DNA from 2 places in the Mycetocola sp. Y719 genome. Region 2 is predicted to be linked to the other one. Evidence: predicted binding sites of a transcription regulator. Region 2 holds the regulator's gene; the other holds the start of a gene.
The links. The regulator LexA, encoded in region 2, represses DNA repair genes until DNA is damaged. The targets are predictions, from matches to a motif close to TCGAACANNTGTTCGA.
Positions count from the first base shown of each region.

Region 1: AC1M0F_RS14825 (Rv2578c family radical SAM protein) is a predicted target of LexA. The motif match lies at 1,783-1,798, and genes of this name have one in related genera.

Region 1 covers NZ_JBWYGY010000004.1:72,053-76,261, reverse strand. Annotated here, with positions in the region: gene AC1M0F_RS14835 (GNAT family acetyltransferase) at 1-23, shown strand, start outside; gene AC1M0F_RS14830 (antibiotic biosynthesis monooxygenase) at 10-612, opposite strand; gene AC1M0F_RS14825 (Rv2578c family radical SAM protein) at 677-1,774, opposite strand; gene AC1M0F_RS14820 (energy-coupling factor transporter transmembrane component T family protein) at 1,962-2,762, opposite strand; gene AC1M0F_RS14815 (ABC transporter ATP-binding protein) at 2,759-4,209, opposite strand, start outside.
Region 2 covers NZ_JBWYGY010000002.1:38,230-42,438, reverse strand. Annotated here, with positions in the region: partial or broken gene metE (5-methyltetrahydropteroyltriglutamate--homocysteine S-methyltransferase) at 1-2,041, shown strand, start outside; gene lexA (transcriptional repressor LexA) at 2,102-2,830, opposite strand; gene AC1M0F_RS06520 (LysM peptidoglycan-binding domain-containing protein) at 3,105-3,527, shown strand; gene AC1M0F_RS06515 (histidinol-phosphate transaminase) at 3,581-4,209, shown strand, end outside.

The sequences.
Region 1 (4,209 bases), on a different contig from region 2:
GCAAACGCCTCATCGAGGACTGAGTTCGGGAACAGCCAGTCGTTGCGGGCCGGCATACAGCCAGCCCCTGATCAGACGGGTGACGAACGGGAGCACCCAGAACGTCATGATCGGAGCGAGCGTGAGTGTCGAGATGAGCACGTGCCAGAACACACCGAGCTGCTCCCAGCCGGGAACGAAGGTCGTGACGAGCAGGGTGAACGCCAGGTTGACGGGGAAGAAGCCGAGCCAGATGCTCGCGGCCTGCTTCCAGCGAGGCGGCGTTGCAGGAAGGCCGGCATTATCCGCCTGTTGCCCCGATGGGGCGTCGAACCAGCCCTCGATCCCTGTCCGTTTCTCGACCCGAGACTGTTCCATGAACTCGCGACCCTCGTCGAGCCAGCCGACACGCTGCGATGAGCCCTCCCATGCGTCGAGCGTCGACTCGTCGGTGAACCGGTAGAGCATGTGCCAGGTGTCGGATGCCGCACCGGCGCGCACCCAGCCGGAGCCGAGGAATCCGGGGAATGTCCCTGCCATCCGGATTCCGGACTGGACCCATGTGGTGGCCTCGTCGATCCGTTCGGGGTTCACCCGGCGTTCGATCGAGACGGTGATTGGTTGGTGTTCCATGACCCCAGCCAAGCGCAGCTCTGTTTCCGCGACGTAACAGGCGGCACCGGATCCGCTGTCGATCTCAGAACAACATCGGTTGTTCCGTCGCCGCCAGGATCGTGGCACCTGTCGACCCGTCGTCGCTCGCGAACGCGACGCGCTCACCTGCGTCGTTACGGAGCATCCCCAGCGCCGCCGATCGGACGCCGCCTGTCGACGGGTCCTCACGCCCGCGCTCGAGCCCGTGGGCGCGGATGAGCGGCGAAATGCGTGCGGCGAGCCACTTCCGATACTCCTTCGGTGCGTACGACCCCTTCGCGTAGAGGTCACGGTACTTCGGGACCAGCTCCGGATGCTGTCGCTCCAGCCAGTGCAGGAACCACGGCTTCACGCCGGGCTTCAGATAGAGCGAGCTGAATAGGACGCTCGTGCCGCCGGCGTTCGCGACCCGCCTGAGCGCCTCATCGAGGTGCGCTTTCGTGTCAGTCAGGTACGGCAGGATCGGCATGAGGAAGACGCTGCAGTCGAGCCCGGCCTCGCGCACGCCCGTGACGGTCGCGAGGCGGGCCTTCGCCGATGGTGTGCCAGGCTCGATCGACTTCTGCAGTTCATCGTCATAGATGGCGATCGACATGGCCAGATCGACCGGGACCGTTTTCGCGACCTCGGCGAGAAGCGGAAGGTCGCGCCGGAGCAGCGTGCCTTTCGTGAGGATCGACAGCGCCGTGCCGGATCTCGCCAGCGTCTCGATGATGCCTGGCATGAGGGCATAGCGGCCCTCCGCGCGCTGATAAGGGTCGGTGTTGGTGCCGAGCGCGACCGGGTATTTGCCCCAGCTCGGCTTCGACACCTCTGTGTCGAGAACATCGGCCACGTTGATCTTCACGACTACCTGGTTGTCGAAATCGGCACCGGCGTTGAAGTCGAGGTACGTGTGGGTCGGTCGGGCGAAGCAGTAGACACACGCATGACTGCATCCACGGTACGGATTGATCGTCCAGCCGAACGGCATCTGCGACTGACGTGGAACGCGGTTGAGCGCGGACTTGGCGAGCACCTCGTGAAACGTCACGCCGGCGAACTCGGGCGTCTGCACGCTCCGCACCAGGTTGTTGAGTTTTGCGAGCCCCGGCAAAGCCGACGGCTCCTCTGCGCCGAGTTGTTGCCCGTCCCATCTCATCTCTTCATTAGAACATAGATTCGAAGAATCGACGGTAGGAAACGACCGGTGTGGACAACAGCGTGACCCCTTGAATTTCGGCGGAGTCGGCGTACCCTTTTTCTCAAGAAGCGCATCGAGGAACAAGGGCCCCGCAGGATGTCACACGAGATCCTGCGGGGCCTTTCGCATCCGTCGGTGAAACGCGTCAGCTGAGCCCGGCGGCGACGACCAGGAGAAGGATCCCGATTCCCCAGAACGCGGCCACGAACACGGCGTCGCGAGCCCTGAGCGGCACGAGATGGCGTTCCGTCCTGGTGGCGTGTGCGCCGAAAGCCCGCGAGTCCATCGCGAACGACACCCGCTCGGCGTGCCGGATCGCGCCGGCCAGCAGCGGGATCACATAGCCGAATGAACGGCGGATGCCGGCGACAGGACCGCGTCCGCCGACGACCCCGCGCACGCGGTGTGCCTGGCGGATCAGGTCGAGGTCATGCCGGAACCGCGGAACGAACCGGTACGCGGCAAGAGCGGTGTACCCGACCCGGTACGGCAGGCGGAGGTGCTGCACCATCGACCGCACGAGATCCGGACCGTTCGTCGTCAGACCGGGGATCAGCGCGAGAGCGAGGACGGCCGCGAGCCGCAGGGCCGTTGCCAGCCCGATCAGCCACGCGCCCTGGAAGAAGCGGTACTCACCGACCTGGAAGACCAGCGGCGTCGTGTCGACGCGCGAGGCATCAGTCCACAGGCCGAAGCTCAGCGACAGGACGAGGACGACGGCGGGAAGGCCGACTAGAAGCGCCACCCTCCATCGGGCACTGAGCCGCGCGCCGATGAGGATCGTCGCGAGGGCGAAGCCGAGGAAGAGCAGGGGGGTCCAGATGTCGCGCACGACGAGGAGATACGCCATGAACGGCAGCGGAGCGGCCAGCTTGGACAGCGGATTCAACCGGTGAAGGAAGAAGCGGGGCGGCGCGTCGATCGCGGCGTATGGGTCGGGTGTCACGGAGCGCCACCGGGAAGGTCTGCGATACGCGTGACCGAACGCCAGTCGGGGTGCGCCGTGACGCGTCGCATCGCCCTGGCCAGCGGTGGCAGGCGCAGTCCTGCTCGCTCGATGAGATCGGTGTCGGCGAGGATGGTCGCCGTCGGGCCGAACGCGAGAAGCTCGCCGTCCGACAGCACAGCGACATGGCTGGAGTGTTCGGCGACGAGCTGCAGGTCGTGAGTGGCCGCAACGATCGTCGTGCCGGTCCGGTTCAGCCCGGAGAGCAGGGCGAGGAGTTCGTCCGCCCGCTCCCGGTCCTGGCCGAAGGTCGGTTCGTCGAGCACGAGGACGGGGGCGCCGGCGATCAACGCCGTGCCTACAGAGAGCCGGCGCTTCTGCCCGCCGGAGAGCAGGAACGGGTGCACGTGCCCCAGGTCCTCCAGCCCGAACCGGTCGAGCATCGCTGTCACCAGGGCGTCGATCTCCGTCGCTGTCGGGCGATCGCGTTCGCGACCGATGCGGAGGCCGTGGGCCAGCTCGTCGAAGACTGTGTTCTCGATGAACTGGTGCTCCGGGTTCTGGAACACGAATCCGACGTGCGTGGCCAGGGCGCGGATGTCTCCGGTCGCCGCGTCCAGGTCGCCGATCCGAACGTGTCCCTTCGGCGGTGCGGTCACCCCGGCGATCGCCTGGACGAGAGTGGTCTTCCCTGCGCCGTTCGTCCCGATCACGGCGAGGAAGTCGCCGCCATCGATGTCGAGTGAGACGTCGCGCAGCAGTGTGCGACCGCCGCGGGACACCGTGAGGCCGCTGACCCGGATCCCGGATCCCGTCCGCGCTCGGTCCCGCTTCGGTGAGACGCCGGGGGAGGGAAGCGACAGGATGCCGTCGAGCGATGCGGCCAGTTCGGCCCCGGTCAATGGGAGAGGGGCAAGTTCAACGCCCGCACGACGGAGCCGCAGCGCCGCCAGCGTGGCCACGGGCAGCCAGACACCGAGCCGCGCCACGTCTTCGGCGTGGTCGGCGAGGACCTCGCGGGTCGGTCCATCGAAGGCGACCCGGCCGCTGCGGTCGAGGACGACGACCCGGTCGACGAGGTCGATGGACGCGTCGAGGTTGTGCTCGATCAGGAGGATGGCGTTCTCGCCAGTGGCGACGAGGTCGCGCAGCACGGTGTAGACCTCATCGATGCCCGCCGGGTCCAGGTTGGCGGTCGGCTCATCGAGGACGAGCAGGGGGGTCTCCATGGCGATGGCGCAGGCAATGCCCAGGCGCTGGCGGCCGCCGCCAGACAGGACGTCGGGGTTCTCGGTGCGGCGCTCCCAGAGCCCGACGGCACGGAGCGCCGCTTCAGACCGGCTGAGGATCGTCTCGACGTCGAGACCGAGGTTCTCCGGCCCGAAGCACACCTCGTCGAGAACGGTGCCGGTGACGATCTGGGCGTCTGGGTCCTGAAAGACCATCG
Region 2 (4,209 bases):
GCCGGTCGCGTCGATCTCGCCGGGTACTTCGCCCTCGCGAGGGGCGAAGGCGACAGGGCCCCGCTGGAGATGACCAAGTGGTTCGACTCCAACTACCACTATCTGGTCCCGGAGATCGGCCGGGAGACGGCGTTCACACTCGCATCGGACCGGCTGGTCCGTGAGGTCGAGGAAGCCGTCGCCGCCGGGTTCGTGACCCGCCCTGTCCTCGTCGGCCCGGTGACCTTCCTGCTGCTCAGCAAGCCGAGCACCGACGCCCCGGCTGATTTTCGACCGTTGTCCCGTCTCGCCGAACTTCTCCCGGTGTACGCGGAGCTGCTGAAGCTCCTCGCCGCTGCCGGTGCCGAGTGGGTCCAGCTCGACGAGCCGGGTCTCGTCTCCGAGAGTTTCCTCGACGAGAGGACGGACATCCTCTCAGCGACCGAGGCGGCATACGAGTACCTCGGCTCCGTCGCAGGCAGGCCCTCCCCTCTTCGTTGCCGCACCCTACGGAGCCCTCGGTGACGCGCTCGCGCCGCTCGCGGCCTCCCCGGTCGAAGCGCTCGGACTCGATCTCGTGCGTGCCGGCGTCCCAGGGCCCGTCCCCGGCCTCGAGCGGAAGATCCTGGTCGGTGGTGTGATCGACGGCCACAACATCTGGCGGGGCGACCTCGCCGGCGCCTTCGAATCGCTGACCGCCCTCAGCGCGCTGTCTCCGGCCGTCTCGGCATCCACGTCGACGTCGTTGATCCACGTGCCCCACGACGTCGACGATGAGCCGGGCCTGGATGAGCGGCTGGCAAGCTGGCTGGCCTTCGCCGACCAGAAGGTCGGCCAGGTCGTCACGCTCGCAACGGGGCTTCGTGACGGTACCGACGCCATCCGCTCAGAAGTCGACGCGGCGTCCGCCGCTCTCGCCGACCGGCTGGCCGCCCCTGGAGTCCGGGACGGAGCGGTCAGGGGGCGCGAGACAGCGCTCACCGCCACCGACTTCACCCGGGGTGACTATGCGGCCCGGGTTTCCGCCCAGGCGGCAGCACTCGACCTTCCCTTCCTTCCGACGACGACCATCGGTTCGTTTCCGCAGACGGGCGACATCCGGCAGGCTCGGGCGCAGCACGTGCGCGGGACGCTGAGTGACGACGCGTATGAGGAGCGGATGCGCGAAGAGATCCGCCGGGTCGTCGACCTCCAGGAAGACCTGGGGCTCGATGTCCTCGTCCACGGCGAGCCAGAGAGAAACGACATGGTCCAGTACTTCGCCGAGAACCTCGACGGATTTGCGGTCACGACGAACGGCTGGGTGCAGTCGTACGGCAGCCGCTGTACGAGGCCCTCGATCCTCTGGGGCGACGTTTCACGGCCGAGGCCGATCACCGTCGACTGGAGTGCATACACCCAGTCGCTCACGGCGAAGCCGGTCAAGGGGATGCTGACCGGCCCGGTGACGATCCTCGCCTGGTCGTTCGTCCGCGACGACCAGCCGCTGGGCGAGACCGCCAGGCAGGTCGCACTCGCGCTCCGAGACGAGATCGCCGACCTCGAAGCCGCGGGTATCGGCGTCGTGCAGGTCGACGAACCAGCCCTGCGCGAGCTGTTGCCGCTGAGGAAAGCGGACCAGGCCGCATACCTCGACTGGTCGGTCGGGTCGTTCCGGCTCGCCACGGCAGGCGCGGCGGACGCCACCCAGATCCACACGCACCTCTGTTACTCCGAGTTCGGCGCGGTGATCGACGCGATCCGGAAGCTCGACGCGGATGTCACCAGCATCGAAGCGGCTCGGAGCCGGATGGACGTCGTCCACGACATCCGGGATTCGGGTTTCGACCATGGAATCGGACCCGGTGTGTACGACATCCACTCACCCCGCGTCCCGTCCGTCGACGAGATCCGGGAGCTGATCGAGCTCGCCGTCGCGGAGATCCCCGAGCGCCAGGTCTGGATCAACCCGGACTGCGGTCTGAAAACCCGCGGATACGACGAGACCGTCGCCTCACTGGCCAACATCGTCGAGGCCACACGCGTTGTGCGCGCCCACGCAGGCACTGCGGTCACCGCGTAGCGCGGACGCACAGAAGGGCGCCCCGGCAGATGCCGGGGCGCCCTTCTGTCGATGCCGAAATCAGACGGCGCGCAACACGGCCACGATTTTGCCCAGGACGTCGGCTTCATCGCCGAGGATCGGTTCGAAGCTGGAGTTGCGGGGAAGCAGCCAGGTGTGGCCGTCCCGCTGCCGGAAGACCTTCACCGTGGCTTCACCGTCGAGCATGGCGGCGACGATGTCGCCGTTCTCCGCCGTCTGCTGCTGGCGGACGACCACCCAGTCGCCGTCACAGATGGCCGCGTCGATCATCGACTCGCCCTGGACCTTCAGCATGAACAGGTCACCCTTGCCGACCAGCTGGCGGGGGAGGGGGAAGACTTCCTCGACCTGCTGGTCCGCCGTGATCGGCACACCGGCAGCGATCCGACCGACGAGCGGCACCATCGCCGCGTCACCGACAGGTGTCGTGTTCTCGAAGTCGACCTCTGAGGACTGCGAAGGAAGGTCGATCAGGATCTCGAGGGCCCGGGGACGGTTGGGGTCCCGACGGAGGTAGCCGCTGAGCTCGAGCTGGTTGAGCTGGTGCGTCACGCTCGACAGCGACGCCAGTCCGACCGCGTCGCCGATTTCGCGCATACTCGGCGGGTATCCCCGTGACGTCACCGAACGCTGGATGACGTCGAGGATGGCCAGCTGCTTCTCGCTCAGGCTCTTGCGTCGCCTGGTCGTCGGCTTGTCCGCGAGCACTCGCTTCGGCTTGGCAGGTGTGCCGGCGGCACCGCCTGCTTCCCTGTTGCTGAGCGTCATGTCACTCCCGTCTGGCGGGCGGCCCCGGCCAATGTCAGTGGTCGCTGGTTGGGTACAACCAGTAGCGAAACTCTAACCGCAGCACAGCAACCGGACAAACATTTGTTCGAGTGTGTCGGCAAGAAAATAGCGAAAAGTCCGAATACGGACTTGAATGTTCGAACAATCGAATATATATTCGGAACACAGCTTCGTATCCGGCCCTCCCGGCCGAGGGCCGGATACGAATACTCCGAAGCACCGCAGACGCAGAACCAGCAGCAGGAGGCACACCATGAGCACAGCAGTCGTCACCCCGATCCGCCCGGCACTCTCACACCGCCCGGCCCCGGCACGACCAACAGCGGTGCCGACCATGGGCGCCACCTCCGCTGCCCGGTCAAACGGAAGGCTCCGCCTGACCCGTCGCGGTCGTGTCGTCTTCACCTCCCTCGCTGCGGCCCCTTTGATCGCTCTTGCCGCATACATCGGCATCAACGCGATGCCGGCGGTCGCCACGTCGAGTTCGAGTGCCGTCGTCTTCGAGTACGCGACGATCGAATCCGGCCAGTCCCTCTGGCAGCTCGCGTCGAGCATCGCCCCGGAGGCCGATCCCCGCGACGTGATCGCCGACCTCATGCGCCTCAACCAGCTCGACAGTTCGACCGTCTCGCCCGGCCAGCGCATCGCCATCCCCGAGCAGTACTCCACCAACTGACCTGGCCGCCGGGTCCGGCAGGGAGAGACGCTCCACGCCGGTAAACTCAGTGGGTGAGTTCTCTCGAGTCCCTGCCCATCCGCGATGATCTTCGCGGCAAGTTCCCCTACGGGGCACCGCAGAAGAGCGTGCCGGTGGCCCTCAACGTCAACGAGAACACGCATCCGATCCCTGAGGCCGTCGCTCGCGACATCGTGACCTCGCTGGCTTCGGCCGTCCTCCGCGCAAACCGCTACCCGGACCGCGAATTCAGCGCTCTGCGTGACAGCCTCGCCGGCTACCTCGGGCACGGGCTCACCCGAGACAACATCTGGGCCGCGAACGGGTCGAACGAAGTCCTCCAGCACGTGCTCCAGGCCTTCGGCGGACCGGGTCGCACTGTGCTCGGTTTCACCCCGACCTACTCGATGTACTCGCTCCTCGCCTCAGGGACCGGCACGACCTGGCTCGATGCCGGGCGTGACGCGGAGTACGAACTGACGCCGGCGACCGCCGAAGCCGCCGTCACCGTTGCTCAGCCCGACCTCGTCTTTCTGTGCTCACCGAACAACCCCACGGGCACTCCGCTCTCGCTGGAGACGATCGAAGCCGTCTACGACGCGACAGACGGCATCGTCGTGGTCGACGAGGCGTATTTCGAGTTCGCGCCCCACGACATCCCGAGTGCGTTGACGCTCCTGCC